DNA from 2 places in the Clostridium thermosuccinogenes genome. Region 2 is predicted to be linked to the other one. Evidence: riboswitches for the same ligand, from Rfam matches in the RefSeq annotation. Region 2 holds a riboswitch; the other holds the start of a gene.
What was found. A riboswitch is a leader RNA that binds a small molecule or an ion and turns the genes downstream of it on or off. The one in region 2 is predicted to bind magnesium.
Positions count from the first base shown of each region.

Region 1: another riboswitch for magnesium. It lies ahead of CDO33_RS00745 (magnesium transporter CorA family protein); the one in region 2 lies ahead of mgtE (magnesium transporter).

Region 1 covers NZ_CP021850.1:159,677-177,668, reverse strand. Annotated here, with positions in the region: gene CDO33_RS00805 (Athe_2463 domain-containing protein) at 1-594, opposite strand, end outside; gene CDO33_RS00800 (S-layer homology domain-containing protein) at 612-1,883, opposite strand; gene cpaB (Flp pilus assembly protein CpaB) at 1,982-2,680, opposite strand; gene CDO33_RS00790 (hypothetical protein) at 2,695-3,237, opposite strand; gene CDO33_RS00785 (hypothetical protein) at 3,238-3,612, opposite strand; gene CDO33_RS00780 (hypothetical protein) at 3,820-4,053, opposite strand; gene CDO33_RS00775 (hypothetical protein) at 4,222-5,139, opposite strand; gene CDO33_RS00770 (type II secretion system F family protein) at 5,158-6,153, opposite strand; gene CDO33_RS00765 (ATPase, T2SS/T4P/T4SS family) at 6,159-7,427, opposite strand; gene CDO33_RS00760 (serine/threonine protein kinase) at 7,465-9,186, opposite strand; gene CDO33_RS00755 (radical SAM protein) at 9,520-10,335, opposite strand; gene CDO33_RS00750 (hypothetical protein) at 10,505-10,693, shown strand; gene CDO33_RS00745 (magnesium transporter CorA family protein) at 10,742-11,680, opposite strand; M-box (ykoK) riboswitch at 11,847-12,015, opposite strand; gene CDO33_RS00740 (flagellar protein FlgN) at 12,206-12,685, opposite strand; gene fliS (flagellar export chaperone FliS) at 12,870-13,250, opposite strand; gene fliD (flagellar filament capping protein FliD) at 13,279-15,945, opposite strand; gene CDO33_RS00725 (flagellar protein FlaG) at 15,951-16,337, opposite strand; gene rfbA (glucose-1-phosphate thymidylyltransferase RfbA) at 16,431-17,288, opposite strand; partial or broken gene CDO33_RS00715 (dTDP-glucose 4,6-dehydratase) at 17,294-17,992, opposite strand, start outside.
Region 2 covers NZ_CP021850.1:3,340,849-3,356,008, forward strand. Annotated here, with positions in the region: gene CDO33_RS14730 (ABC transporter substrate-binding protein) at 214-1,533, shown strand; gene CDO33_RS14735 (sugar ABC transporter permease) at 1,621-2,022, shown strand; gene CDO33_RS14740 (nitroreductase family protein) at 2,118-2,621, opposite strand; gene CDO33_RS14745 (hypothetical protein) at 2,966-3,391, opposite strand; gene CDO33_RS14750 (Cof-type HAD-IIB family hydrolase) at 3,499-4,326, opposite strand; gene CDO33_RS14755 (aminotransferase class I/II-fold pyridoxal phosphate-dependent enzyme) at 4,338-5,507, opposite strand; gene CDO33_RS14760 (Lrp/AsnC family transcriptional regulator) at 5,504-5,983, opposite strand; T-box leader at 6,049-6,332, opposite strand; gene CDO33_RS14765 (hypothetical protein) at 6,390-6,899, opposite strand; M-box (ykoK) riboswitch at 7,085-7,241, shown strand; gene mgtE (magnesium transporter) at 7,508-8,863, shown strand; gene trxA (thioredoxin) at 9,125-9,454, opposite strand; gene CDO33_RS14780 (TolB-like translocation protein) at 9,632-10,657, opposite strand; gene CDO33_RS14785 (phosphodiester glycosidase family protein) at 10,654-11,667, opposite strand; gene CDO33_RS14790 (putative ABC transporter permease) at 11,831-12,238, opposite strand; gene CDO33_RS20920 (hypothetical protein) at 12,453-12,611, shown strand; gene CDO33_RS14795 (D-alanyl-D-alanine carboxypeptidase family protein) at 13,027-14,322, shown strand; gene CDO33_RS14800 (serine hydrolase) at 14,319-15,160, opposite strand, start outside.

The sequences.
Region 1 (17,992 bases), 1.6 Mb from region 2:
CCATGGCTTATATATCCACTTGTATTCATTCATGTTCTTTCCTACACCGTCTATGGGAAAGGAAGTGTTGGAATACAGGTTTCCGGAGGCATCATAACCATGATACCGGTATTCTCCCCTTTCTCCCCCTCTAGCGTAGTATTGTCCACATGTAGGATCATCCTTTTTTGTTTTCCAGTCCTTGTAACCGTTAACTGCTGTCAACCTGGGATTTACCCCCACATCGGTGGCCTTGCCGTATACAACGATGTGCTTATCGTTCCAAAGCTTGAAATTAAAGCCATACTTTTTCCCTCCGACTTGAACGTAAGGAGAAGTTACAAATTCCGGCAGCTGCCCAGAGGATTTAAGAGTATTCCATGCCTTGGCGCTGGTATCGGCATTCGGGTTTGAAACATTGTATACCTCCGGGGCATAAACTCCCATCGTTCCATTGGAAACCCTTATTTTGTCCATCCCTATTTCATATTTAGGCTCTTCTTTAGGCTCTGCTGCTAAAACTTCGATGCCACCGGTATAGGAAATAATAATTTGAAGGGAAGCTATTATGGACATAATCAAAAGAAACGCTATTGGTCGTTTAATTCGATTCATAGGAGACCTCACCCACTTTACCACTCAGGATGTTTCTTTTTGAAATCTTCAAAGGACAGGCCGCCTCTGCATGTTATGGCTATTGTATAACCATTTCCTCCTATGCTGCCTCCGCCCCAAATGCTGATATATCTATCACCCAGCTTTACTTCCTTATTTATTTCCTTTCCGTTGGCTGAAAACACGGCATTTAATTCCTTAATAGCATCCTCATATTTGTCTTCAAATATATACTTGAACAGTTCCTTTAAAAATTCCATATGGTACTGCTTTGTTTCATTTGTGTCAAATATGTTCAATTCATATATCCAGTTTGCGGGATATATATTTATATCGTTTTTAATCCAAAGACTAAAATCTGTGCCAGTTACCGGATCTGTTTTCCTCTCCTGTTCATTCTTATAAAATCTATATATCCCTGCAGTTGAATATATGGTTTTATCTAAATACCCTTTAGATTTACTCAAAATTTTCTCTACAAAATTTATAGCTTTAACACCTTCATCCGTGCCAGCCGGATAACATATCTCACCGTATTTATCTATAAAATATTCGCCTTCCATCGGTTCAAACTCCGGCAGGGAGTCTGACTGCAAAAGCCTTATGGCTATGGTGCAAGCCTGGGCACGGGTAAGTTTTGCTTTAGGGTTGCAAAGGGCTGTATTGTCCAACACAAAATATCCCATTATGTATGCTTTCATAAAGTCGTCCTTGTATGCGTCCCCTATCTTTGCATAGTCCTTTACCCTGTTTCTCATTACATTTACATAGCCGACATTTTCTACTGCCGGACGGAACAAGGTTGCCGCCCTGTATATGATTTTGGCCGCCTGCTCCCTGGTGATAGGCTTGTTATAGTCGGTATACTCCTTTTCATCGATAAGCCTGTCCTTTTTGGCCTGCTCAATATATGGGGCCGCCCAATAGCCGCTCACCGGCTGAGATATTTTATGTCCCAGGGTCAATACTACCACCTTTAAAAAGGCTGCCACCGACATATCCCCTTCCGGGTCAAATTTGTTGTTGCCCACACCGGCAAGGATGCCCAACTTAGTAAGCTTGCCTATTTCCTGCCTTCCCCAGTGCTTGCTTATGTCAGTGAATTTGGCTATGCTGGCATCAATATCTTCCTGGGTCATTTTAGCCAGCTCATTTATTAACGGCTGCATCCGCATACCTGTTACCGTGCTGCTTTCATCTGCAGCAAATACATTTAAAGTCAATGAACTCAATATTGCAAATATGAGCAATATACCGGTTAATACCTTGAATTTTTTTTGCTTTATCATATACATCCTCCTCCATCAATGAACTAATTTCAGATTGCTTCAATCCATGAATCAAACAGGCAGCATCGCTTACCGGCGGTACCCCTCCACTTTCAACCTTATTTCCTCGATGGCCGCACAGATATCTCCAGCCTGCCATGGCTTTTTGCATAAGCCAAAAATGCATCCTGCTTGTCATCCACCTCAAAGCTCACATACCGAGGCACAATATCCCTTTTGCCGTTGGATAAAAGGTTTCCTCTTTCGTCTATAATTGCCGCTACCCGGATGTTGCTGAGCCTTACCACCTTGCTTTCATCATATCCATGCCGCGCCTGATTCTGGGAATCCTGGGGTGCTGAAGCCTGTGCCACGACAATGGTCGGTTCTTCGTCCGGCACATACAGTATATCTACATATTGGTCCACCAGAAGCCACCATCCATTGGCCTGATCGGGCTTAAATTCTACTGTAAACAGCCTGTTTTCGGCTTTTTTAAGCTCAATAGCCGGAATATCATCCACATAACCAATCCTGCTGGATAATATCATCTCGCCGCTTTCTATTGCCACTCTGGCCTTTTGCCCTACGACATCCTCCAACCTCCTGACAGCCAGTTTATGAGCATAACTTATATTCACGTTCTTTATTTCCACCATGTCGGCTGTTATTTCGTCTTGCGGCAAAATTTGCCTTTTAGCATACACCACCGGTATTTTTGGTTCAAAGTTAGATAAACTCCTGATTATCACAACCTCAGTTGCCACAAGCGCCACTATCGCCACTGCAACGATTAAAGCCATATATAGCCGCTTCATATAAGATATCCCCCCTATCTGTTTACAGGCAGTTCCGTATCCACATGAACCTTCAGTTCCACATATTCCTTCCCCATGAGTTGGAGCAAAACTGCTCTATACAGGGAAGGCCTTACAGGCACGCTTACACAGGTGTGAATTGTAGGCCGGTTCAGCAGCTTACCCTTCGAGCAGTTGATCGGAAAGCCCCCGGTATACAAGTGCAGTTCTTCTATGACCACATTACTTTCCGCAATTGAGCCTGGCAGTGGGGCAAGGTCGCTGTCAAGCTTCATATTCATCGCCAACAGCTCCCTATAAATGTCCATTGCTTCCGCGCTGTTAAAATCCACCGAAGCCATGCTGGCAGCCTGAAGGCTCATCGCATTATATACCGCCACATTCGTGATATCAAGAGCATCCTGTATCTGCTGCCCTTTTGCCATGGCTATGTACTTCTCCAATATTACAGAAGCCACCGGAAATATTGCAAACACCAATATGAAGGCAAAAAGCAGGACATCGGTTACAGCATCGCCTTTTTCCCTGCAGATTAAGATCCTCAGCCTATTTTTCATTCAGTTTACTACCTTTCTAACGGTTGTCGTTTTTTCATATATTGCTTTTTGCAACACCATGTTGCGTGTAAATATGTCAACCAGCTTTGGATACTCAAAATCAGCCTCAACACGCAGTGTAATCTTGCTTCCCTGGGCAGAGCCTCCGGTGACGGTAATCACAATATTTTTAAAACCATCCTCAGCCAGATCTTCCCGCAGCTTGTTTTTATCTTCCTCAGTAAGCCCAGCCTGCTGTTCAACAAGAAGCAATGCTTTTCTGCAGTCGCTGTTCATTTCGAACCGTGCATTGAGGGGTACGAAATATTCAATAATGCCTACGGCTATGGCAATCAAGAAAACAATTATAATGCCTGCAATGATAGGTCTTTCCATTCCCCCCATCCTCCTTTGCATATCATTCTTTCTCAAATAGTTCCTTTCTAAATCTATATGAGCGGAAATCCATATCTGAACCGCGAAGGTAATAAGTGATTTAACAGCCAAGCACAAATAAGGACTTTCCCACTTGAATTTTCGATTCGCAAAGCCCTTTCCCAACATGGGAGAGGGCCGCAAAAGAATGACAGCCCTCCTTCCGGATCAATAAGAGGTCGGGAAAAGCACTTTTGATATCGTATTGGTCCACCAGCTGGAAAGGCCAGTTACAATAGTAACAGCAAAGGCTTTCAGATTAGGCACGATGATAAACGCTGCAATTATCAGTCCTACGCATATCAATATCACGAGCTCGGTAAAGCTCTGCCCCCTTTCGTCTCTCCTAAGCTTGCGCACTTTGCTTTTAACAAGGTGCTTGACCTTAAAGCAATCAAACATTTTAATCCCTCCATTTTGATATGTTAATCTTTTATATATTTGCAATTAAGCTTTTATCAGATTTGGAACACCGCAATTTCATAGAGTTATTTGAACTGCAATTCACCTTTGCTGGAACACCAAAAATACTTCCGGCATCAAAAATAATCGGGGCCGTTCTCCACATATTCATCCTACGAAAATCTTTCCCACCGCATCAACAGCGTCATTTATCATGGGAATTGACAGCATTATTATGATGATCAAAGCATAGACAGCGGTGATCAAAGTCCTTTTTCTCCGGCATGCGTCCGTCTCCGCCTGTATGTAGTTGAAATATTGGCTGAACATGAGCTTTTCCTGCCTTTCCAGTATATCCTTGTTATCACCGGTTTCTATTCCCTGTTTCAAGGCTACACACAGGCTTTCCACTTCCTGTAGGGAATAATTGCTTTTAAACTCCTCCAGCGATGAGTTTATATCCAGAGTCCTGGCATAACGGGCTGCCAGCAGTATGAGGTTGTCCTGGAGCTTGCTGTCGTCCGCCACCTTGTAGACGGTCTTTATAGCATCCGTAACGCTCACCCCCGACGATATCTGGTTGTGGAGATATCGGTATATCTTGTAGGCGGAATATTTGAATTCATTTTCCAGCTTCTGTCTCATCCTTCGCATGCTGTAGTTCACCAGCAGAAATATCAGGACAGCACCGGAAACTGCCGGAAGCACTCTCGGGTAGTTCAGCAAAAGCCCAAGGATAAATACTATTACAGGCAAAACGTACCGCAGGAATATATACATAAAGGCAGCCAAATTGCTGTAATAACCGCATCTTTTAACTTCTGCCTTTGCTTTGCGAAACAATCGGGTAAAAAAATTATCCTTATTTGCTCTGCTGCCATATCTTTCAATATACTTCCTGACATACCCGGCATATCTCTGGTATGGACGTTTTTTCTCCCCCCGGCCCCCCAGAGCTTCAACCAGATGCCTGTTCAGTATGAGGTACAGCCTGGGAGCGATGATAATCGCCAATATTGCATCCAGAATCAGTATCATGGTAAAAATAGCACCTTGATTATGGATAGAAACGACAAGGTCCTTCAATGGCAGCTCACCCCCGGTTTAGTAATCAAATCTTGAAATCCTCAAGGATGATATGAAAGCAGTAAAATACATTATTGAAAATATTGTGATCAACGCCCTTCCCCTGGAGGTGGACAGATAAAACTGCATGACGTTGGGATTAAATTTCAGGAAAAAGTATGCTACCACAAGCACAGCTATCATGGTCCCATATATAAGGAATTTGTCCCTGTAGGAGGATATCTTGCGCCGTGTATACTCCTCTTCCAGCCTGTAAAACTCATCCTCCATATTGGTAAGCAGCTTCCTGATGTCTCCCCGGTGTTTTATGCTCTGCCTGATATTCAGTATGAAATCCCTGAACTGTTCGCTATCCACCTTCATTTGAAGCAATTCCAGGGCTTCCTGGACATCCAAGCCCCTTTTAACCTGTATAACTGCATCTTTTATATACGTTCTCAAAGGTTCCCCTAATCCGGAATCCGTAGACTTTTCAAAGGCATAAATTATGTCTTCCTTTACTGCGCACCAGCGGTTCAATGTACTTATAAAACTGGCAAGCTGCCTTCTCACCTTTTCTGAATTGTACCTGCCCCATATTTCCAGCACAAGGTATGGAAAGCATGCACACAGGCTGCAGATTATGAACGTGGATGGAAGAGAATACAATAGAGCATAAACAGGTTTGAAAGTTACAATGAACAGAGCCGCCGAGAGAATTGCCAGAGAATAGAAGTTTACAAAAGGTATATAGGTTCTGATGTTGGATTTGTCAATCAAGGTGAGCTCAATCCTGTCTATGATGCTCATCTTTATGCTTATGTTCTTTGAATATTTCTTTATTTGGTTTAACAGCCTTTTCTCATTGTAAATATCATTCATTTTGCTGATGCCATAGTCCAGGTATCCTTTAATGCCGCTCATATGTATATACGGTATCAAAAGCATAATCAACACTATGGTCAATAAAACCAGTAAGGCGAAAATTAATGAAAGACGTACATCACTTAATAATAATTTTATGAACTCTTTCAAAATGATTACCCCTTTTTCATCATTTTCTTCCCCAGTTTGCCACTGATTTCCCCGTGCTGCACAAATTCTCCCGATATCCTCTCCTCGTCTTCCTCAAGTATGTTGAAACCAAACAAGCAGGCTGTATTTATAGTATCCTTATGTTCGTCATAGCCAATAACCTCGATTACCTCAACCACCTTGAATTTTTTCAGAAGCACTACCACATCAATGCTGGAAGCCAGCATCCTCCTCAGAGTTTTCTCCGTATGATCCACATTGGCGCTTTTTATCAAAGTTATAAGTCTGTCAAATACATCCTCCGAAGACTGGGAGTGGGTGGTTGCCAATATTCTGTGCCCTGTAAGCCCAGCTTTAACAAATTCCCAGGCCTCGTCCCCTACAATCTCCCCGATGATATATGTGTCCAGGGACATGGTCAAGCCGTCTTTCACTAAATCTCTCAACGTTATCGCCTTGCCTCCCTCATTGTTCTTCTTTATTCTCTGCACAATGAAGTTGGGGTTATCAGGATAGATTTCCGAATCCGATTCGCATACCAGAACCCGCTCTTTAGAATCAAAGGATTTGGACAGCGCCCTCAAAAGTGTGGTCTTGCCTGCAGCACCTTTTCCGCAGAACACAATATTGGCGCTGGAACAAGCCAGCTCTTCAAAGAATGCCCTTAGCCTTCCATCCATCATGCCCTGTTGCTCCAACTCCTTCAAGCCGGGGCTCTCTTTTGGATGCTTTCTGATATTTATAGCAGGACCGGTGATATTTCTGGGCCGGATGGAAACATTTATCCTGAGGCGATTTTTCTCATCCGTCACCCGGCAGTGGCTGTCATTTTCATTTAATATCCCGCCATTTCTTATAGCAACCAGCTTGCAGAAACTATCAAATTGTTGTTCTGTGGAAAACTTCAGAGGAATCTCCTCTTTTATACCATTTCTCTTTACAGTGAAATAATCATACCGTATCCCGTCGATATCACTTATGCTCTCATCCTGAATATACTGCTCCAGATCCCAGTATCCGAACATATAATCAAAGACTTTTCTTATCAGCTCTTCCCTGCTGCTTCCTAAAAAGTACTTGTTTTTATCAATATTTCTGATAATTTCTTTTTCCAGCATCCTTTTATCGAGGTTTCCGGATTCCACTTCCACTACCAGCTGAGGTATTTCTCTCAATATATCAAAAGTGATTTTTTCTACCAGATCATTCACTGAGCTTTTTCCCGGGTGGACAATACTTTCATCACATTTGTTCAAGGTTTGAACTACCGGCATATTCTGCTTTCCTCCTAGTCTTTTGATTTCCTATGATTCAGGCATTCTCTGCCTTTCTCCTCATGGCAAATGCCTTCCTGAGCTTTCTCATTCCCAGAGTCAAGCTGTCCCTTATGGTGCCAAGCAATGTCCTTCTGGGTACGATATTGAACCTGGAAAGAATGTGGATATATTCGTTCCGGATTTTTTTATCCATGTTTTTGGCATACGTCGGCCTCATATTCCGGTAAACCTGGCGTTTCTGGCTGCAGCTCACCCAACCTATGTAATTTCCTTCTGTAAGCTCATTCATAATATCCTTCCTGAGGTCAGTCCGGCCGTTATATTCATAAGCGACAAACTTGGTCTTTTCCGGTGGAATGTTCTGTTTCTCTTTAAGATAGACAAGGTATCTGTTGATTTTTCTGACTGTGATTTTATCTGCCTTTACCGCAGCTATATTATAATCGGACTTACGAAGGGCTATGAGAGTAAAAGCATCATAAATAAAGCCGTTCGTTATAATGATCGTAATGTCAAAAAGCTCATAAGCTTTTTCAATCAGGGTATTTAAGCTCGCTTCACTATAATATTCAAAGTTGGAGAGGTTGTAATTGCCGGTTAGTATATAGAAATTCTTCAGTTTCTGTATCAATGACTCCAGGAACAGCTCCCTGGTTAAAATCTTCTTATCTGCCGCATCCATGCAGATGTTGAGACCGGTATTGTCCAGTGGTTCTTCAAAGGAACGGATATTTTTCGGATATTTTGGTACATTAAGATATTCGTCGGCGGTGGCGTTTAGGGTATCGAGATCCAGCAGCAGTACGTTCAGATTTGTGCAGCGGGCAGCCGTATAAGCCAACTCGCATGCGAATTCCGCATTGTCAAAAACCGTGATGATGAGTTTCTTGAAGCTGATGATCCTGCCTTCTGGCGCTGTGGAAAGTGTCACAGCATCTCCCAACCTCACTTCTGAGTTCCCCAGAAAGCTACTCCTTTGAGAACTTTCCAATTGCTCCAAGGCTGTATGGAGCTCCATAGCTTTTGAATATCTTTCAGATGGATTATACATGGTGCACTTGCTGATTATGCGTTCAATTCCCACAGAAAGGTCTTTATCAAAATATCTCACCGGCTTCAGTTCAAAAGATGGGTCCATTGGGCTGATACCGGTCAGCAGATGGAACATGGTTATGCCAAGGCTGTATATATCGCTGGCCACACTGGTCTGGCCCAGTCCATACTGTTCCGGAGCCGCATAACCTCTAGTTCCTATATAAACGGTATCGCTGCCGGCATCCTCCTTATACTCCCTGGCAATTCCAAAGTCAATCAATTTTATTTTTTCATCTTTTGTGAGCATGATGTTGGATGGTTTGATATCCCTGTATATGATGGGGTTTGGCTTAAAAGTATGGAGATAATTGAGAACATCACAGAGCTGTTTTGCCCAGTCGATTACTTTTGCTTCCGGGAATTTTCCCTCTCTTTTCAGGATTTCTTCCAGATTTTCTCCATCAATATAATCAACGATGAGATATATGGATTCTTCATCCTCCAATATGTCAAAAATTCTTGGAAGGGCAGGGTGATTTAGCTTTTTAAGAATATTAGGCTCTACAAACATATCGGTTTTAGATCCGGACTTTCTGGTAATTTCCTTGATTGCCCACAGTGTTCCCAGTCGTATGTTTTCCGCCAGGTACACCGTGCCCATCCCACCTTTTCCAAGAGTTGAGAGAATCCTGTAGTTACCTTCAAACAGTTTAGCATTCATATAAAACTACCATCCCAGCATTTATTCTACATTATTTATGTTAATTGCCTTATATGTAAATATTTATAAAATAGGGATCAGTATTATAATAACACATATTATCGTAAATTTCTACACTTTTTTCCATATTATAAAATATTTTTTTGTTTTTCTTTATATACATAAACTTCCTTCTTGGAGAATATTCACGAAAAATCAGCAGCTTAACCCCTGCTAATATTCCTTTAAAATAGCAAAGCCAGCTCTTTATTAGAATGCTGGCATCTTATGCTAATTATGGCACATGGCTAATAGGCAAGAAAAATAGACATAATAAGTAAAGTAAAAATCTGCTCAGAAATCAACACCTTCCAGGTTGAAATCGGGAATGTACTCCTCTTCAGCTGAATCCCGCTCCTGGATATAGCCATTGTCCAGGCCTATTTTAATGCAGTGGTTCACCACCATATCATACTCATACCTTGTAATCCTCCTATTTATTTCCGGATGCTTTTCTGCCTTATAATAAGGTGTATACTGGCTCATAAGGCTTATTAGAATATCCCCGGGAAGGTTTGCTTTTATCCAGTCCAAAATTTTAATGGATTGTTTCGCCATACCCGGCAATATCAGGTGGCGTATTATCATACCCTTTTTTAGCAGCCCGTTTTCATCAAAAACAACTCCCCCCACCTGCCTGTACATCTCTAAAATCGCTGCAGTAGCGACCTCAAAATAGTCGGAAGCTGCTGAATATTTTTTTGAAACTTCGGGATTGTAATATTTTAGATCCGGCAGGTATACGTTTATCATACCCTCCATCGTTCTTAAAGTTTCAACCTTCTCATACCCATTGGAATTGTAAACCACAGGAATCTTGAGCCCTTCAGCCTTTTGAAGAGCTTCCCTTATCTGTTTTACAAAATGTGTTGGATTTACAAGGTTTATATTATGGGCGCCTTTTTGCTGGAGGTTGATAAAAATCTGCGCCAGCTTGTCTGTAGTTATCTCTATTCCGAAATTCTCCTGGCTTATTTTATAATTCTGACAAAAAACGCATTTTAAATTGCATCCGGAAAAAAAGACGGTGCCCGAACCATTCACACCGCTTATGCAAGGTTCTTCCCACATGTGCAGATAGGCCTTGGAAACCACCGGCATTTCTCCCATGCAGCAAAAACCCGGATTTTTGCTTCTTTTGGCAGAGCAATTTCTGGGACATATATTGCAAGTCATATTTTCCTCCAAAAAGTCACTATACATAAACATACTTTACATTATATTTAAATAAAAATATAATAAGATTAAATGAGTTTATAGTCAAGAGAGGTATTTGCATATGAAAATCAGCGGAGTAACTTATGTATCCCGTAAGAAGCATAGATTTCGCAACTTTTTACTGACCCTGGCAATTCTAGCCCTGATAGCAATAATAGCAATTGTCATATATTCCTTCTTTTCCGGGCGGGATATAAGCGATGTTGTATCAGAGCTGATAAATAAAATATCCTTCAATTCAGGGGAGTGAATTAAAGGATATCTATCGGAAGTATAGCGTATAAAGGATATGGGCTTTTCAAAACATCTCCTTTTTTGATAGGATATATATTACCACCAGTGATACTGCCAGAGATATAAGCAACACATAGAAAAATCCCAGAGGATTAGACGCATACGGTACAGGGACGTTCATTCCAAAGAAGCTGGATATCATCGTAGGTACAGACAAAACTATCGTCACCGATGTCAGAAATTTCATCACGATATTCAGGTTGTTCGATATAACTGAGGCAAAAGCGTCCATCATGCCACTCAAAATGGAGCTGTATATATTTGCCATTTCAATAGCCTGCTTGTTTTCAATGATTACGTCCTCCAGCAAGTCTTGATCCTCTTCATACATTTTAAGATATTTTCCCCTTAATAACTTCTCCATCACAATTTCGTTGGATTTGAGAGATGTAGTAAAGAACACAAGGCTTTTTTCAAAGTCCAGAAGTTTCAGCAGTTCTTTATTTTTCATAGACTTATGAAGCGCTCTTTCCACATCGTCGGTCTTCTTGTTTATATGCCGCAGATAGGTGAGAAACTCCCTTGCTATCTCAAAAAGTATCTGGAATGTAAACCTCGTCTTTTTAAAAGTAAAGAATTCTTTTACCTTTTTACTCCTGAAAACCCTAAGGACAGTGTTTTCCTTCAGGCATATGGTAATAAAACAGTCCTCTGCCACAAGCAAACCCATAGGGATGGTTTCATATTTGAGCTCCTTATTCTCTTCATAAACATAAGGCACGTCTACAATAATCAGGGTCTGGTTGCCATCAACATCTATTCTGGGCTTTTCCTCTTCATCCAGCGGGTCCCTTAAAAAATTGGATGATACACCCAGGGAGCTCTGGATACGGTTCATTTCATCCTCCGTAGGAGCAACTAGATTTATCCAGCATCCTTTTTCAATATTTTCTATGCTATAGAGTTCCTGTCCATTTTCACTGCTTTTGAATATTTCCATCATACCCGGCACCCTCCTTTAAATGTGTAAAATTCTATATGTAAATCTTCTATTTGTACTCCTTATAGAATTTGCGCAATTTATCATATCTTATCTATTTTTCTATATAAAAACAAAAAACTTCCAGACGAGTGGAAGCTTAATATAATTAATATACATATTAATATATACGTTTCTTCCCTCGTTGAGCTTTAGCACTTTATAGCGTAGGTGTTAACCAACCAGCTACATTAAGCAAAACCTTAATCCGGCAGTGCCTGTTGACCCATTTGGCGTCTCTCGACGTTTCCGGGTAGCAGCATGTGTCTATAAAGGAGCCTCGCCTAACAAAGCATTTTTTATTTAATATTCTTATAAGCATCGGAACATAAAAAAGCAAGTTAATTCTTCATGTTTCGATGCAAATCTACATCTCAATAGTGTTTTTATTATATATCCGGCTTTATCCCATGTCAATAGAATTACCGGTTCCAAGAATCAATTTCGTGTTATATATTGCTTCGGCAATTATCCCGGCAAATTCATTTCTCACTTTCTGCTGTCCACAAAGAATGACGGCGGTGCTGCAACTACATTTTTTCCATATGCTGCATTTATAGTCTTACCCTGATTGAGCTTTTTTATTTGAGTTGACAGCCCATCCATCAACTTTTCAGCATTCTCAATGTTCCGGGATTCCAGCTTTCTTATTTCTTCCAGGAGCTCCATTATCCTCCCGACAGTATCCTTCAGTTCCTTTATGCCTGGAATGGAAGCATTATTGATTTCTTCGAGCCTCTCTACCTTCAATTCCTGCTTAAGCTGCTGGAAGCAGGAGGTAAACTCCTCATCAAGTTTGTCGATTTCCTCTATCTTAGTTTGCTTTTCTGCTATGAGTTTTTGCAGATTCTCAATCCCATCCTCTGTTATAGTCCCGGACTGGGCCCGGGTCAATTCCAGCATGTCCTGCAGGAGAGAATATTTTTTTGACGATAACTCTATCATTTTTCTTATACAAATATCCACCATATATAACTCCTTCCGGACATCAATAACGTCCCTGTGAAATTTAAGACCTCTAAAACAATATGAATCCATCTACTATTATATCAGATGGATTCACACATGAACTAAGCAATTTACAAGACTGCAAGGAAAGCGCCAACTCATTGCAGGCGACGAGAATTTTACTCTTGCGCTTTTGGAGGTATTACTATCTTCCGCGTTTCGCCAACTTCATTGCTTCCTGCCAGGTGTCGCGGAGCTCTTTCGCATATCCGAGGACTTCTTCCAATATGGCTTTGTCCTTCCTGATATTCGCATCCACCAGACGCCTGTACATGTACTCATAAATACTGTCGAAACTTTTGGAAATTTCATAGTTCATATCCAGAGTCGCTCTGAATTCCGTAATTATATCCTGGCATCTTATTAAGCAACCGTTAGCCTTCTTTATGTTTTTTTCCTCTATAGCATTAATCCCCTGCAATATAAACTTCACGAGCCCATTATAAAGCATGAGGGTCAATTCCTCAGGAGTCGCGGTAAAAACAGAATTTTCCTTGTACTGGGCATAGGGGTTATTTATCACTATTAGCACACCTCCGTATTATTGCTACATCTTAACCTTGCGAAAATTGGGCAGCCAGCCAGCTACTCTGGGAATACATCTTGTTCAGAGCATCTTCCATGGCTGCAAACATGTTGTAATAACTATTTTCTTTTTCGATCAACTTTATAGTCATCTCATAAATACTTTTATCATAGGATTTTATTTCCTTATATAAAAGGTTGGTATATTCAGACGAATCTCCTATCATTCCTGCCTTCTCCAGCAGTGCACCCTTTTGTCCGTTGCTGTTTCCAATAACCCTTATGTTATCCTGTATTATATCGGAAAGCCTCACAGCCAGGCCCGACTCCTTATACCTTTCAGACTTCTTTGAAGAGTCGGAAAGGGTATTGTAATAGGATATCCCAGAATCATCCTTGGCAAACAGCTGCACCACTTCATCAGGATTGTTGATTATGGCATTTTTAAGCTTCTGCTCATCGATCACCAGCTTGCCTCCGTCCTTATAGTTGCTGCTTGTAGTTATTCCTATGGAGCTGAGGTGCAAAGACAGTTTCGAATCGCTGTCAGAAGCGTCAGAATAGATAGCGTCATAAAGAGCTCTTCTCATGTTGTTTAAAATACTGCTCAATGTGCTGTCATTGCGCAGCAAACCTGACCTCGCCTTTTCCTCCCACAGCTTTATCTCATTTTCCGACATTTGAGCTTTCTGTTCAGAAGTAAGAGGTTCATAATCCCTGAATCTTTCTTCATTTAACTTGGTATTGATAAGCCCCACCAATTCATTGTATTTATCTACAAAGCCTTTTATCTTCTCAAATAACTCATCGGGATTGGAGGATACCGTGACGGTTGCACTGATTGGGTCGGCACCACTGGCCATTTCCTGCAGCTTATATGTCACTCCTTCGATGGTGAATTCGTTGGTGGAGCGCTCCACATCCACTCCATCTATAGTAAGGCTGGCATTGGTACCTCTGGTAATACTTCCTCCCTGATCCGTTGTAGTTGTTATGCCAAGGGCTTTAAAGAAGTTGCCCCCATCACCGTCGGTATTGTCCTCATTGTCAATAACGGCAGCACTTCCTGTGTTTTTGGATTGGATGGCAAAACGGTTGTTTACCGTATCATACCTTATTGTAACCCCAGCGCTGCTGCTGTTGATTCTTGATATTATGCTGCTCAACGTATCCGTTTTGGATACTGTAAACTCCTCGCCGTTTATTGTGAAAGACAGTTCATCATCTGTTCCAAAATTAAAATTCTCAGCTAAAATCCCACTTTTGTTTATATTCTCAAGGGTATCGTTCAGGTTTATCCTGTTGCTGCTAGTCTGGGATGAGCTAAACCCTAAAGCGGACCTGACATCCTCAGCCTCCACAGTGATCTGCTTTACAGCATTTTGATCTGTAGAAACAAAGCTGATCTTTCCATCTGTAATTCGCACTTCAACTCCGGATACTCCGGATACTTTGTCACTTATCTGGCTTTGTATTGCAGCTTGCAAATCAGAGAAATCGGTATAATCGCCGTCCAAATAAATGTTTACAGTTTTGACAGTAGTACCGTCATCAACCTTTATATTGAAACTCTTATATGCATCGGAAGCGCTGATATTAACAGAACCCGACAGGTTGCTAATGGACGTTCCTGAGCTTATGCCAATCTTTGATAAAAGATCGGCATCGGAATTGTCGCTGCTTTGAAGCTTAATCGTCTGGGACGAATCAATGGCTACAAACTTCAACTTGTCAGATTCAGATGAACCGGAGTCTTTTATCACCCTGACATATTTACCAAGATTGCTGGTCTTTCCGTCAACTTTGACTTCTGTTCCAATGAGAGCGTCGTTTATACTATTGATAAGTTCGTCAATACTATTGACCTCTGCATTAATTTTTACGGTAACCGCAGTACCGGAGCCTATTTGTACTTTGAACTCCCTATCCTTAAACTCCGTTCCGCTGAAATCCGTTATAGCACCGCTGGTAATCGCATTACTCTTTCCATTTACCAGTCCCAGTACTGACAGGTAACTGTCCGTAGCATTTCCTATGCTTAAGGAACTGCTTTTGAGAGCCGGTGTAAATACTAATGCGCCGGGATTATTCTTGTCTTCTTCCACTTTTATTTTACCTGCTCCAAAAGCATCATCTATCAGCTTCTGCAGGCCGCTTGTCCCGTCTCCCGCCAGTTCTGATACCGTGCCTGAAGAATAATCCTTGTCCAATGTAATGGTTTTTGTAACTCCATCCAAGGTGATGGTAAACTGTTTTCCCTTCTTCATCTTGGTCATATCTACTGCCGAAGCACCTTTTAATGAAGCTGGCATTGAAGCTCCGTTTTTTGTCGCAGCAGAAGCGGTCGATTTCACTGTAATCTGGCGCACACCTGTAGTAGCTCCACTTCCTGCCGTAACTGATATGGCTGAATTGGAAGATACTGCTTTATATGCAGTAAAAGCGCTGGCAGAAGTAAAGTTGGTAGCAGGCTTAGCTATGTTGAAATATGTATCATAAAACTCCCTCATTTTGTTGGTTATAGATCTATAGTCTTCCATCATCCACGTTTTCAACTGCCTGCTCTTGACAAGCTTGTCCATTTTCAGCCTTTCAACCTTCATAAGCTGCTGTACCATGCTCTCGACATCTAAACCGCTGGTTCCTGTCATCCTGAACCTGTTGCTCATCGCATTGATATAACTGTTGGTAGCCATGCCCATCATCTCCTTTCATCCACGATAATTCCGGCAAGCTCCCATAGCTTAGCTACGAGGTCAAGGATTTTTTCAGGAGGTATTTCCCTGATTACCTCATTGCTTTCCGTATTTATAACCTTTACCATGATATCGTTGGTCTTTTCATGCACTGAAACCTCAAATTTGCGGTTGGTGCCTGCCAAGGATTTATTAGCCCTTTCAATGGCATCAATCAGTACCTTTTCAGCCACAGGCATCGTCATTTTATCAAATTCCGTCAAGCTTGATATGCTTTTGTTCTCCAGCAAATCGCCTTTTTTTTGCACTGTATTGGTATTAGCTTTTGCAACTGCAGTAACATCCGTGTTTGTCTTTATCATAGAAGCGGCATCCATGCCATTTATTTGCATACTTATCCCTCCATATAGCGTGCTAATAAATATATCGGATTGAAGGTAGAATATGTTTACATACATTTGACATCGGTACTTCCTAAATAAATCCTATAATCTCATTAAATACTGTCCATATTCAGTCTTGATTAATGGCTTCGCTAGTGTATGTAGCTGCTCTTTTGTTATAAACCTATTCCTGTATGCTATTTCTTCTATACAAGCAACATAAAGGCCTTGTCTTTTTTGAACCGTTTGGACAAAATTGCTGGCTTCCAGTAAGGAATCATGAGTTCCGGTATCAAGCCATGCAAAGCCTCTTCCTAATATTTGCATATTTAAGCAGCCTCTCCTGAGATATTCCCTGTTGACGTCTGTAATCTCCAATTCTCCTCTCGGCGATGGCTTCAGGTTTCTGGCAATCTGAACTACATTATTATCATAGAAATAAAGTCCCGGCACAGCGTAGTTGGACTTAGGTTTCTCAGGCTTTTCTTCAATGGATAGCACATGTCCCTCTTCATCAAATTCCACCACTCCATATGCTTTCGGATTGTTTACATAATATCCAAATATGCACGCACCTTCGCGCAAGAGAGAAATTTCCTGTAGTATGCCAGAAAAGCCATGGCCATAAAAAACGTTATCTCCCAATATCAAAGCAACTGAGTCATTTCCTATAAACTTCTCTCCAACAATAAACGCTTCTGCGATCCCATTTGGTTGAGCTTGTGCTTCATAGGAAAAGGACATTCCCAATTGACTTCCATCACCAAAAAGCTCCTTATATAACGGTAAATCCCTCGGTGTTGAAATAATCAATATTTCCCTTATATTTGCAAGCATCAAAACAGATAGGGGATAGTAGATCATCGGTTTATCATAAATCGGCACTATCTGCTTGCTTATGGGTTTGGTTATTGGGTATAGGCGTGTTCCGCTGCCCCCTGCTAATATGATCCCCCTCAAAATACCTACTCCCTTTCCCTATTAGGGTACATTTTACTGTAATATTTCTCATATTCTCCAGAAGTTACTTCATTTAACCACTTACTATTTTCCAGATACCATTTTATAGTCGCAATAATTCCTTCTTCAAAGGATGTCTCAGGTTCCCAGCCTAATTGGGCTTTAATCTTTGACGGATCAATTGCATACCTTCTGTCATGACCTTTTCTGTCCTTTACATACCTGATCCTGTTTTCTCCAAGAGAACTCTTACATTCATCACCATCTTCCAGCAAATCCTTCAGAGTATTAATAATTGTCTTTACTATCTCAATGTTGGTTTTTTCACTTTTACCACCAATATTATAAATCTCCCCTATTTGACCATTGTTTACAACCAAATCAATAGCACGACAATGATCTTTGACATAAATCCAGTCTCTGATATTTTTCCCATCTCCATAAATAGGCAGGTCTTTTCCATTAAGACAATTGTTAATCATTAAAGGTATCAGCTTCTCAGGAAACTGATACGGTCCATAGTTATTAGAGCATCTTGTTATATTTATCGGCATTCCGTAGGTATCATAATAGGATTTTACCAGCATATCTGCAGAAGCTTTGCTTGCAGAATAAGGATTTCTAGGGTCCAATGGAGTTGTTTCGGTAAAGTATCCGGTTTCTCCCAAAGAGCCATATACTTCATCGGTAGAAACCTGAACAAA
Region 2 (15,160 bases):
TAAAATCTCTGATCAAATCTGACAGTTTGAATCAGAGGTTTTTTTATCTCTTAATGTGCATAACCCTTCTTTGTAAACATTTCCGTATGCAGCTGACAAATTCAACAAACAATTCCTAAACGAATAAAAAAATGGATGCAAGAAAATAATTAAACAGAGATTCTTTAGCTTTTTTTAAAAATTTTTCATCAGCTTGGAAGGAAGGAAGATAGCATGAAAAAGAGAAAACTATTGGCTCTTTTACTGATATTGATTATTACTGTTAGCCTGGGAGCATGCAATGGCGCCGGCAATGGTAATGACAAGGATAACGTCGGCAATGACGGAAAAACCAGCCTGGGTACAGCGGTGGATATCCACGTTGCCTCCTGGAACAACGCAGCAGATAATTTAAGCGAAATAGCCGAGAAATTCAATGCAGCAAACGGAGATAAAGGAAAGGTAATCATCGACTATTCCGACAGTGACTATTCAAAACTGAAACCCGCCCTGGCATCCGGTAACGGTGTCCCGGATATCTTTCAAACCCAAAGCCGTGATATACCTGCTTTTTTTAACAGCTACGGCCTGAGGGCTTTTGCGGATCTGTCGGATATCATTGCCGACGATGCTGAAAATTGGGTCGATTTTGCTCTGGAAACCTGCAAAGGAGAAGATGGAAAATACTACGCAATTCCATGGGATATAGGTCCGGTCGGTCTGTATTACAGAGCTGATATTTTTGAAGAGGCAGGCATTGATGTAAATACCCTTACCACCTGGGACAAGTATATTGAAGCCGGCAAACTTCTAAGGACGAAAGGCGATTATTATGTTGAGGCATTCAATTTCAACGGCGCTACTTCCACAGACGAATTCCTGATTTATTTTAACCAGTTGGGTGGTCAGTTCTATGACGAAAATGGCAATGTAAACCTTGCCTCCGAAGAAATGATAAGGGCAGCCGAGTTATGCTTAAAGATGATCGATGCAGGGGTTGCCATGGATATCCCGAATGCGTGGGATGACAGGATTGCTGCCATCAATGAAAACAGGCTGGTGGCTTTCCCCTATCCGGCCTGGTACATGGGCACCATGAAAAACTCCTGTGAAAATACTGCTGGAAAATGGAGAATAACAAAAATACCCGCTTTTGAAGAAGGCGGAAATGTCTATGCCAATGCAGGCGGTTCTGTTCTCGCGGTTTCCTCCACTACCAAGAACCTTGATTTAGCCAAGAGATTTCTTGAGTATGCCATAAAGAGCAAGGAAGGAAGCGATATCAACATGAAATACGGTGAATTTCCGTCTTACAAGCCTGCCTATGAGACAGAGTACTTCAAATCTAAAGACGAATATTTCGGAGGCTTGGAAGTAGGCACCATTTTCGCCGGTTTGACCGGTGCGCCGGCAACCAAGTGGGGACCTTATTTCACCGACGTTTCCGAATCCATGAAAACTGCGGCAGGCAACATCCTTGCCAACAGGATGGACCCCAGGCAGGCTTTGGAGGCTGCGACGAAAGATGCTCAGAGCAAGATAAACGCAAAATAGTCCCCTTTGATCTACCAACGGGCAGATAGCCATGTTAATGACTAAAACCTCGCGCCAAGACGTGGGTACGAGGTTTTAGTTTTTAACTTGAAAATAATTAAATCAAGAAGGAGAAGTGAGCCTATTGAAAGGCAATATAAAAAAAGAGATAATACCTTGGATTTTATAGCTCCGTTCCTAATAATATTCATAACCTTCATGGCTTATCCAAGCATCTATTCGATCATAGTAAGCTTCACAAAATACAGGGCCGGAAAGTTCAGCTTCGCAGGCTTAAGCAATTTCAGATATATTGACAGACCCCACCTTCAGGAAAGCAATCGGAAATACTTTTTTCATACTGATATTTCAGGTTCCGATTCAAATCTTTCTGGCAGTAGTACTGCAAATTTTCTCAACATCCGCCGTATAAAAGCGCTGGGTTTGTTCAGAATGTTCATATTCATGCCTGTGCTGATATTCTCCTGCTGTTCCAGAGAAATTTCATAGAAGGCATTATGAGCGGTGCCGTAAAGGGATAAAAGGGATGCCTAAAAGTTCCGGCAGGTTGGCAGACTACAGCCTGCTTTATGTATAAAGCTGTTCTATTTATATATTACGAGCTCTTCCATCGGCTTTCTTTTCTTTTGGACGCCAGCCTCGTCATAATAGCCCAGAGGAGTAAAAGCCACCGGCTCCATGCTGTCATCAATTCCCAGAACCTCCTTGGCCGCTTCCACATTGAAGGCTCCGATCCAGCAGGTACCAAGGCCCAGATCCCTCGCTGCCAGAATCATATGAGTCATAACAATGGCCGCATCCACATCGCTGGAATTTTTTCCGTCATATCTCACCCAGCATTTTTCCGGTATCGAACATACGCCCAAAATAACCGGTGCCGTGACAAACCAGTCTTTATTGTATATCTTTCTCAGCTCGTCCTCACGGCCTTTGGTGTTGATCACCAGGATTTTAAACCCCTGACGGTTTGCAGCAGTAGGAGCTATCCTTCCGGCTTCCAGTATCTTCTTGATTTTTTCATCCTCCACCGGATCGCTTTTGTATCCTCGAACGCTGTACCTTTTGTCTATAAGCTCAAAATACTCCATAATATTACCTCCTGACTGAAATTTATTAGCTTGATATAAAACAAGAGCCCAAGCTTACTTTCGACTTCATAATAAATTGCGACATGGCTTCCGTCGCCGGAAACGGTAAGCTTCATGCTCTTTGCCAATATTTGCGTTTAAGAATGTTACACCCAAGATTATTATAACCACGGCAGGAAATTTTTTCAATCCCGTCCTGCAACTCATATATAAAGCCATTTTGAAACATCATGCATTTGCAGATTTCACATAAAACAATTCTAAGCATCAAAAAAGCCGGACAAATCCGCAATTTCGCGTATTTATCCAGCCTCAAAATAAATAGAGGTTTGAAAACAACCTCTTTAATAGCTATAAATGCCCCTTCTTCCCAGTAATCTCCTTATTAATAAAATTGATATAAGATCTCTTAGGAATGGTGTGCCAAATCCATAAGGAGCATAACCATACGGTGAAAAGCCGCCATAAAAACCAAATTGCCTGTTGTCGCCAGTTCCGGCCTTGTCGTTTTCAGCCCACCCCAGTTCCATCATAGTATCATGGTATATTTCATCCACTATTCTTTCCACAGCGGCTCTCGTCGGGTACGGGTGCATTTCATGATTACCCGGAACATCATATACCAGGCATGCATCCATCACTCTTGGGTAAACAACCCTGTATATATCAGGATACATATCCTCCAGAGTTTCTGTCGGATACTGCATAAGGGGCGAAGCACACTGAGCAGGACTCAGCATCTGACTGTAAGGCATGCAGCTGTAATCCACAAAAATCCTCCTTTCAAGTCTTTTGTAACATTATATGCTTCCTTCGGATTTGTGGTTACCATTTGATATATTATGTTTACTTCACCTTACAAATCAGATGCTTTGCTTCAAGCTCGGTCGGTTATAAACCTCCTGATGGCTGCAGCCACGCCATTTTGCTCATTGGTAAGTGTGACGAAGTCAGCCATATCTTTTATAAAGGTTTCTGCATTGCCCATTGCAATCCCCAGGCCGGCATATCTGATCATTGGGGCGTCATTTTCATTATCTCCTATGGCAATTAACTCCTCCCGCTTTATACCCAGCCTTTCTGTAAGTATCTCAAGGGCTCTGCCTTTGTTATTGCCTTTTTTTATCACCTCGAAATTGTTGGAACCGGAGCTGGTGACATCAACCGAACCGATCCTTTCCACCTCAGCCCTCGCTTTCGCAAGCCGCTCCTTATCATCGCATATTGCTATTACTTTCAGCGGAAGCTCTCCGGAATCCCTAAGCACTTTTATAAGGTCATCGGCTATTTGAACATCTATGCGATCCTCCTCCGGAAGCTCCTTATTCCTCTTCCAGATAGACAAAGCCGACCTTTCCATTTTTTCTGCATAAAGGGTATCGCCTACATAATAATGAAAGTAAATGCCTTCCCTGCGGCATATGTCGATGACTTTCGCGCAATCATCGGCAGACATGGGATTATTAAAGAGTATTTCTCCTGTATCAGCGCATTTGATAACGGCACCGTTGCAGGCAATCACCGGATCTTTTGAGCCTATCTCCCGGGCATACATCCTTGCCCCTCTGTATACCCTCCCGGAGCAAATCACAACCTTCACTCCCATATCCATTGCCAATTTTATAAACCTTTTGTTTTCAGAGGATATTTTCTTTTCTGAATTCAGCAAAGTGCCGTCAAGATCGATGGCTATCATTTTGTACATTATCAAGTTCCTTACCTTCTGTTCCTTTCCACGAATTTTTGTATTCTTCTCAAGGCTTCGTAAATATTCTCCATGGAAGTGGCATAGGTTGCCCTGAAATATCCTTCTCCACAGTCACCAAAGGCATTACCGGGCACGATCAATACCTTTTCTTCCCTGAGGACTCCTTCACAGAACTCATCGGAAGTCAACCCGGTGGATTTGACGCATGGAAAGACATAAAAGGCTCCCAGCGGTTCAAAGCAATCCAGACCCATCTTCCTGAAGCCGTCAACCATCACTCTTCTTCTCATGTTATACTCATTAACCATCTGAGCCACATCCTCATCGCAGTTTCTCAAGGCCTCTATGGCAGCATACTGGGATGTGGTGGGAGAACACATTATGGCGTATTGATGTATCTTCTTCATAGCACTTATCAATTCCGGATGTCCACAGGCATAGCCCAGCCGCCAACCGGTCATGGCAAAGGCTTTGGAAAAGCCATTTATCAAGAGGGTTTTGTCTTTCATTTCAGGATAGCTGGCAATTGATACATGCCTTCCTTTATAGGTCAGCTCGGAATATATTTCATCGGACAATACGATTATATCCTTGTCTTTCAGCACCTCTACAATCTTATCAATATCTTCCTTTTCCATAATCGCGCCTGTGGGATTGTTCGGGAACGGCAGTATAAGCACCTTGGTCCTGCTGGTAATAGCACTCTCCAACTGCTCCGGGGTAAGCCTGAACTGATCTTCTGCCCTTAAGTTTATAACAACAGGGGTGGCTCCGGCAAAAGCTGTGCAGCCTTTATATGCCACAAAGCTCGGCTCCGGGATTATCACCTCGTCCCCCGGCCCTGCCAGAGCCCTGATAGCCACATCAATGCCCTCACTGCCCCCGACAGTCACCAGTATCTGGTCCACGGGGTCATATTCCACATCGATTTTTCTTTTAAGATATTTGGAAATTTCCTTTCTTAATTCGATAAATCCTGCATTGGAGGAATAATGCGTATGACCCTTTTCCAGGGAATATATGCCCGCTTCCCTGATAGCCCATGGAGTCACGAAATCCGGTTCGCCCACCCCCAGGGATATTGCATCCTTCATCTCATTTATCAGGTCGAAGTATTTGCGTATACCGGAAGGAGGCACAGCCCTTATATGGGGCAATATCATATCCGACATGTTCATAATACAACAGCCTCCCTGTCATCCTCCGGTTTTTTGTCAAAGATTACTCCTTCATCCTTGTATTTTTTCAGCACGAAATGGGTAGCCGTGCTGAGAACAGACTCAATAGGCGCCAGTTTTTCTGCGACAAACAGCGCTACTTCCTTCATGGTCTTTCCTTCAACGATAACAGTAAGGTCAAAGCCTCCGGACATCAGATAGCAGGCCTTCACCTGTGGAAATTTGTATATTCTCTCAGCTACTTTGTCAAAACCTTCTCCCCTTTGAGGAGTCACTCTAACTTCGATCAGCGCTATTACCTTTTCTCTGCCGGTTTTTTCCCAATTTATCAGGGTATTATAACCTAATATCACATTATCCTCTTCCATCTTGCGTATCGCTTCATGAACTTCCTCCACGCTCTTGTTGAGCATTACGGCTATTTGCTCCTCCGTAAGCTTGTTGTTTTTCTCCAACAGCTCAAGTATTTCCTCCATAAATCAAAACCTCCCTTGATTGAATTATTTCGCATATATTACATAAAATAAAAACTCCTTCATCCAAAAGGGACGAAAGAGCTATTCGCGGTACCACCCTAATTAACATCTTCACGATGTTCTCTCTACCAGTACTTGGCCTAAGCCTTCATACTGTGCCTCTATAACGCGAGGTAACGTCTTCTTCTACATTAAAGCCTTGCCCGCATATTTCATATGTAAGCATGGGCTTTATTTCTCAAAGAGAAACTCAAGAGCTGCTTTCTATATAATCCTTTTCCGGACTTTCACCATTCCTCCGGCTCGCTGTGAAATTCATATATATACTCTTCTCTGTCATCGCTTTTAATAATATTTTGTTATTATTTCTATTATATAAGAAAATCTCTTTTATATCAATACAGACTTAAGCAATTCTGTCATTGATTATATCATTATTTAAATCATCATTTATCTCTCTATCTATATTATTTATATTTTCATCTATTTCATCAACTACATCTCCCAGCTGCTTATCATATTTGCTCAAAATCCCGATGATTTTTGATTTCAGTTCCATGAAATCTCCTCTCATATCGACAAGCTTCTCTTTTTCTTCCTCTATCAGCTTATCCATGCGCTTCTTCTCTTCCAACGCCTTGTTTTTAGCATCGTCCAGTATATTTTTTGCATTCTCCTGAGCTGTTATAAGGGCCAATGCAATTTTTTTCTGTTCATTGCCTATTTCTTCATACTTCCGGTTTATATCTTCATATTTGGATTTATACTCCCTCAGCTGATTTCTTATGTTGTTTATCTCATTATCCTTTTCCTTCAATCTATCATCAAATTCCTTCAGCATTTTTTCTATGTACAGGTTTACATCTGATTTCTTAAAGCCGAATACGGATGTTCTAAAGCGTTTTTCTCCAGCCATATAGCTTCCTCCCCCACAAATGGAAAAATAATACGTTAATAAGTATATATTCCATATAAATCATAAAAATCCTTTTTGTTTACAAAAATTATTCAAATTATCCATTACCTCAATGGTAAACTTCGAAATATAAACCGGTTAACTTTTAATTGACAAAGTACCGGAGTATGGATAGAATATTAATGTACAAAATCCGGTAGGCAAGGCTACCACAGGGATACGGACTGCTGCCGCGAAGTAGTGGAGACACGACGAGATGGTAAGCAGGTTATGTCGAAGCACAAGGCATAGCCTAATGCAGTTTCATCGCCCTGTGATGCTAAAGCTCAAACGGTGCTGCATGATATAATCGTCTATTCCCATGTACTCCGTTTGATATGCATGGGATTTATTTTTTCATATCAAGAGAGGTGAAAAACATGGACGCTGGCAGTAGTAACGGCACAAACCCAGGTCGGAGTATAATTGAAAAGTTAAATGACATGGTACCGCTATATACAAAAGCGTCCATTGTTATCTGACGCTTCGGCCGTTTGTGTCTTGCTCCTGTCTTACTTTGTTCGGTGCTTTTCCGAACATTGAAAAACTTAAGATTGGAGGAATGACCTATGGCAGAAATCACCGCAACCTTTGAAGCAACCATAGAAATGCTTCTGGAACAAAAGAAATTCAACAGCCTGAAAGATATTCTTACCACTATGTATCCTGCCGATATCGCAATACTTTTTGAGGGTCTTCCAAAGCAAAAGCTCACGCTGCTGTTCAGGCTTTTGCCCAAAGAGCTCGCAGCGGAGGTGTTTGTTGAGATGGAAAGCCATCTGCAACAGCTTCTCATCACCGGTTTTTCCGACAAGGAACTAAAGGAGATTATAGATGAGCTGTATATGGATGACGCAGTTGACCTTATTGAGGAGATGCCGGCAAATGTGGTAAAACGTATACTTTCCCAGGCTGATCCCGAAACCCGGCGGCTCATCAACGAAATGCTCATGTATCCGGAAGACAGCGCCGGAAGCATAATGACCACTGAGTTTGTTGATTTGCGTCCGGAGATGACCGCGAGCGATGCTGTCGATCATATTCGCGCTACCGGCATAGACAAGGAGACTATAGACGTCTGCTATGTTACCGACACAAAGCGCAAACTGGTGGGTGCCATATCGATACGCACGATAATTCTGGCGGCAAAAGATACAAAAATCAGTGAAATAATGGATCCACACGTGATCTCAGTAAACACACATGAAGATCAGGAAGCTGTTGCACAGATTTTTGCAAAGTACGGATTCACGGCCATCCCTGTTGTAGACACAGAAAACAGACTTGTTGGAATAGTAACCGTGGATGATGCTATCGACGTAATGCAGGAAGAAACTACGGAGGATATATCCAAAATGGCGGCCATAACCCCGCCGGATAAGCCTTATTTCCAGCTGTCTGTATTTGAGATCTGGAAAAGCCGTATTCCCTGGCTGCTGCTTCTTATGATTTCCGCAACCTTTACCGGTATGATTATATCCAGCTTTGAAAAGGCCCTTGCGACATATATCGTCCTTACGGCATTTATACCTATGCTTATGGATACCGGGGGCAATTCCGGAAGTCAGGCTTCAGTCACCATCATCCGCGGATTGTCGCTGCAGCAGATACAATTCTCCGACATCCTGCGAGTGGTGTGGAAAGAGGCGCGGGTGGCTGTAATGTGCGCTATTACCCTATCCGTATTCAACTTTGCAAAGCTCATGCTCTTTGACAGGGTGGGATTATATGTGGCTCTGGTTATCTGCATTACATTATCGGCAACCGTTTTCGTCGCGAAAATTGTAGGCTGCATATTGCCCATGCTTGCCAAAAAAATAGGATTTGATCCGGCAGTTATGGCAAGCCCGTTCATAACAACCATAGTAGATGCTTTGTCCCTCATTATATATTTCAGTACAGCATCGGTAATCCTGGGCATTTAGGCAACACAAAGGATGCAGGCATTCATGTTTCAAAGCCTGAAAGTCCTCAAAGAAGCTTTTTAGCCGGGAAGCAAATACTTTGATTTTGCAAAAATTAATGTTATTCTAAATGGGGTTGCAGACAATATCGAAATAACATGATATGCTATGATGCTATCAAAAAATATAAAAAGGGGGCTATCTCAAAACGAAATTTGAGATGGCTCCCTTTAATAATCCCTTCACTTCTATGTCCTGTTCTTCGCTATGTTCAAAATTTTATCATAAATGTTTATCAATCAAACCCGCATATTCACTCTTGGAACGGGCACCGATCACCTTTTCCACCATCTGTCCGCCTTTAAACACCATGACGGTAGGAATGCTCATTATTTTATACCTGTTTGCTATCTCTCCCTGTTCATCCACATTTACCTTTGCAACCTTTGCTTTGCCGTCATAATCTTCTGCAAGTTCATCCATGATAGGCGATACCGCTCTACATGGTCCGCACCATTGAGCCCAGAAATCAACCAGAACCGGTTTGTCGGATTGGAGCACCTCCTGCTCAAAATTGCTGTCTGATATAACTATAATTTTTTCACTTGCCATATTATGCCTCCCACACAATTTAATCTATTCCTGAATCCTATAGACATTATAATAACCTTTTATTAATTATTATTTTACCCCAAGCAGGGCATTTAAAACAATATTCATTGATTTTGCCTCAAAAACTTCTCTCAAATCAAATATTGCTTTGACCAGCTAAACTCGCCCAAATTTTTCCTATACAATCTCAATATATAACACATCGTTGTCCATCGTGACAAGATATTTACCAAACACTCCCACATATTTCCCCCGGTATTCCATAGCGATTTCTCCTTTTAACTCATGAAGCATTCTTTTGTCTCTTTCATTAAGATATATGCTTCCGTCCTGGGCTATGCAGATATGCTCCGTTGAGCACGGAATTATTAATTCAGCGTAGGAAAACTTGCCTTCCTGAATTTCCTGCAAAGTCCCATATTTTATCCTTTCGACATTTCCGTTCTGGTCCCTTTCTCCCAGGTAAACAACATCCTCCACGTCCACTCCCAGAATCATGCTGTTCCCTAAATCAAGCTCCCTTTCTTCACCCTTTGAATTATACCTAACAAAAATATCTGATCCGTTCCGCTGATACAACAGGATATCACTGTAATTTAAAAGATGCATGTCCGTATCCGGGCTTACGGCCATAACATGGCTCAATTCCTCCATAATGTTGTAACAATATATCTCTGCCCTGGCCGGCCCGGCTGCCACCTTTACATACACAAGGTTTGTGAGGGTTGAGAGCTGGATATCCACAACCTTGCTGCCCTCAGGCAACCCGGATATTTCGGGGTAATCCCGGACAACCCCGCTGTCGGCGTCATAGGTTTCGACATATATATCACCCCGGACATCCCCTTTTTTCCTTGTCGAGTATATGAGCATATTCCTGTCCGGAAGCCATTTATAAAAATCCGGTACAAAGCCTTCCTGAAGCACCATTTCCTCTTCACCGCCGGCTACATCAACAATAACCAGCTCATCCCCCAGTATATAAGATGCATAGGAGGCATCAAAAGAAAGTGCGACGTGCTGTGCTCCTTCCGGAAGCTTTACTTTGCCTCCGGATTTTTGCCCGCCAATTTCCGCATATTTCACAATTTCAACATCGCTTACCCTTCCGGGGAGGTAAACCCTGTCTATAAAAGCCAGGAGCAAAAGCTGAAATGCTAATGATATAAATGCCCACACAGCTATTCTGCCAGGCTTTTTCATTCAAAATCCCCCCTGCTTTTGGGCACTACGATAAATGCAGTAGGAATTTTGCGTTCTCCCAGCCTGTCGGCAGGCTTATTGATCACCTCTCCGTTAAAAAACATCGTAGTTGATGATCCGCCATCCAGATTAACCGCATTCACAGCTCCATATTTTATCAAAATATCCTGTACATCCTTCAAGGTTGCCCCTACGGATTCAATGCTTCTGCCATCCACCACCAGAAAAAGCACCTCTCCGTTCTTTCTTTGCCCTATGGCTGTGCGTGGGGCAATCCCCCAGCCTCCATCCCCCGTAGTGATGGTAGGCTTTCCGTTCACCACCAGAGGCGGCCCAAAGCTGATTCCCTCTTTGACATTATATTTCTTGAGTTCTTCAATTGAGTGCATACCCACTATCAACATTCCATCTTCGGTAAAGGCTGCAGTATCCATCCTGACCTTTTCGCTGCCCGATTGGTTGTATATCACTTCACCCTTATGAATGATATAACCCATGGGACTTCCACCGGTTCCCACCCAGCCATTATCCGTAAAACCGCCGCCATTTATGGCAGCGACAGCATTGTTCCGACGGGCAATGCTGCTGGTGGTTTCTCCCGATACCGGCATTTTTTCGGAGTATCCCACCTCTATGCTTGTAGGATCGTATATGACCATCATCTTTCCTTTAAAATCCTTGCCTTGGATATCAAAAACTTCAATTCTGTCGCTGTGGTTTTCACCAAATTCCAGCCTCCGGACTTTCTCCCCCCTGGCAGTCGGATCAACTGCATAGCTGCTTTTTAGTATTTCTACTATCTCCTCCTCCGGAAGAAAAGTCCTGGCGACAAATTGAAATTTGGATGAGTTGATGGACATCCCCACCACCATAGCCTTCACATTGTCAAAAGGCCCATAAAAGACCAGAAGCGGGAATGTAATCGAGAACAAGACAGCCTGGAAAAGCAAGAACAGGGCAAGCCTTCCCCACAAAAACCTATTCTTTTTAACCTCTTTTTTACTTTCCATTCCTGGTACCATCGATGAGACCCCACATTTTTAATTCTTTCTGCAAGCTACCCTGCTATTTGCCGCATAGCTTCCATATATTTAATATAATAAATTTTCCGGTTATTTTAAATGTCTGATAATGGAAAAAGGAGCTTTGCGATAGGCACTCAAGCTATGAACATCATGCAATTCCATAGGCATCCAGAGCCCTGTGGCCTCGTTCAAACAACAGCCCTGCCACAAACCATGCCGGGGCAAAATCCAACCTTACCAAAGAGTCCACGGCAAAAGGCCCGGTGTAATACCATGGCTGTACCCCCAGCAAGTCTCTAAGCAGCATACCGGTAGCATACTCAATTCCCCATATTATCACGACCCAAACCAGGCCTCTGAGCGGCCATTTCCAATCCTGTATAATGTCATGAATAGGCTCCAGGAATATAGCCAGGCCGTATATGAAAAACATCCAGAGACTCGTATAGCTGCTTAAGTTTTTATCACCGCTTAATAAAGATCCAAGTCCTGTCCAGAAGACTTCAATACCCCATCCGGTAAATCCATACAAAAAGAATCTTTTATACCTAATCATATAATTATTTTAGGTGAAGAGTAATCTTTTTATAGCAGGAATATATTGCTGCTGTTTCCGGAAAATTCGGTTTTTGGTCATATTAGCATCAGCATTCCAGAACAAAGCAGTATATCTTTTGTTTATATGCAAAAACTATGGTATATTGAATCGGCATTTCATATCACACCGATCATGGGTAATAATTTGCCTTTTGGCAGTACTGGAGGTAGCAATGAAAAGCAAAAAATCAAAACCTATTACACAACCTGCCGGGTTCAAGGGGGAAAGTGTACCTGAGAAGGATGACATGGACCATGATCCAACAGGAAGATACATGAGAAAAAATCCTTATAAGACACCCCCCAACAACATGACGACAAAAGGGAAATAAAGGCATTATTCAATGCCTTTATTTTTATTTCGGCAGCATTCCTGCCATGTAGTACAAGTGGACAAAGAACACATTTTAACTGTATAATTAATATTAGCTTATATAGGTAATTGCGTATGATTGCACCGCCTGTCCTTTGCCGGACTGGCGGATCATGCAGTACAGCATGTACTGATATTGCACAGGATAGCAAGTATTAATATTACATAAAAACTGGCTATTTTAGTAGAGTTGCCTCTTTGCAGGCAAAATACTATTTTCAACTGTTTACACCGGCATGGAGAGCCTCTGCATGTGGATGATCTATATAACTAATAGAGGAAAAAAAGATTTATACACCTCTTGACTTAGATGGCCGGTAATCATTTATGTGAATGAGGGACTTGTTTCTCCCTCATCATATATAAGGAGGGATATGATGCGCAAAAAAATAATGCTTAAAATATCGGCTTTGATATTCTTGTTGTTTTTTGTTTCATCTCAGCTTTGTTTTGCTGATGATACGATACGCAACAATGCCAATATAGCACCGGAAGCAGGAAATATTCCTGATATATTGGAGAACGCCAATGTCGATATTAACGCCAGGTCCGCCATATTGGTCGACACTGCCAAGTGGCAGACTTTGTATGCGAAAAATGCTAATGAAAAGCTTCATATATCCACCGCAAACAAAATAATGACCACGCTGATAGTCATCGAAAAAGTCAACTTGTATGATAAGGTAACGATAAGCAAGGAGGCTTCGGATGCAGAAGGATCTATCCTGCATCTGGAGGCTGGAGAAAAATACTCCGTGGAAGATTTGCTTTATGCCCTGATGCTCAAATCTGCCAACGATGCTGCCAATGCCCTTGCCGAATATACTGCAGGAGATGTTGAAAAATTCGTGCAGATGATGAACGCAAAAGCTCAGGAATTAAAACTGAATGATACGGTGTTCAATAATCCCACCGGATTATACGACGAAAAGCAATATACGACAGCCTCCGATCTTTCTGTATTAATGAAGTATGCTCTGTCCAATCCGACTTTCAACAACATTTTTTCCACCCCGATTAAGCTGTGGTTCTATAGTGACAGCTCCACGGTGTTGAAAAGCCAGAATAAATTGTTCTGGAGCTACAACGGTACTGACGGTGGAAAACTTGGATACAACGAGAAGGACAAGCAATCCCTTATTTCCACAGCGACAAAAAATAACCGGCGCCTTATGGCCATTGTACTGGAGTCATCGGAAGAAACTGTCTACACTGATGCTGAAACTCTTTTGGAGTATGGTTTTACAAATTTTAAATCAGGCATCCTGGTATCAAAGGGACAAATATTAAAAAGGCAGCAGGTGGGTGATAAAACTATAAATCTGGTAAGTGGAGAAAGTGTTTATTACACCTATCCCATAGGCAGCGATTATATAAAAAGCATAAATATTAAAGTGGTCGACGAGATAACTCTCCCTGTAACAAAAAGCAACCCCCTGGGAGTAGCTACATATGTCCTGGCAGACGACACCACAATAAATGTCAACTTATATTCCGATACCGAGATATATCCTCCGCAAAGCATGAAATCACGTTTTCTCAATACCCTTATGGAGAACAAGGATATATTGTATCTGATAGCAGGACTTCTCGTGTTGGAGGTATTGGTAATTATATTCAACATAATCCGGGCTATAAGAAGAAAATTTGTTGCAAGGAAGCAAAACTAATTCCCTGCAACAAATTTATATACTTTTTCTGAAATATTGGCTATGACGTCCGGAGCTTCAGCCTCATCCACATCCTTTGACATTACCGATAATATATAGGGTTTCTCTGCATAGATAATACCGACGTCATGCACTGCACGAACCTGCGTGCCTACTTTATGAGCTACCTTTACATTCGGTGGAAGCAATTTATTCAGCCTGTCGTTAAATGCTGTGTTTTGAAGGTATTCCATTAGTTCTCCGCCAAGCTCTTCATTCTCTTTATAAAAGTCATACACCATTTTTAAATACAGGGACATATCCTTCGGACAAGAAATATTCCTGTCGTAATCGACAACAATGCCGCCCGACTGCTTCATGAATTCCCTATAAACCTTTTCTCCACCAATAAGCCGTTTTAACATGTTGGTGGCCACATTATCGCTTTCCTCTATTGAAAGCTTTGCCAGCTCTCTTACAGTATACTTCTTACCAAAGTCGACATACCTTATAACTCCCGTTCCTTCTGAATAATCCTCCTTTGTGTATGTCAATATATCATCAAGATTTATATAGCCTTTCTCAACTTTTTTATAGATAAGAAGGATTAAAGGCAATTTGGCAGTACTGGCAGCATCATATTCATCAGTATCATTTATACCGAACTCCGATCTGTCATATAGGCTATAAAAGTGGATTCCGTACTGACCTTCAAACCCTTCTATATAGTTTTCCAATTCTCTTTTTATAACTGATGTATCCATAGGCTTAGGTTCAATTGTAAAGCCTTTCTCCTGCAGATCGCCTTCCGCCTTCCTCGTTATTCTTGCTTCCAGCTTCATAGCTGCATTGCTTTGAG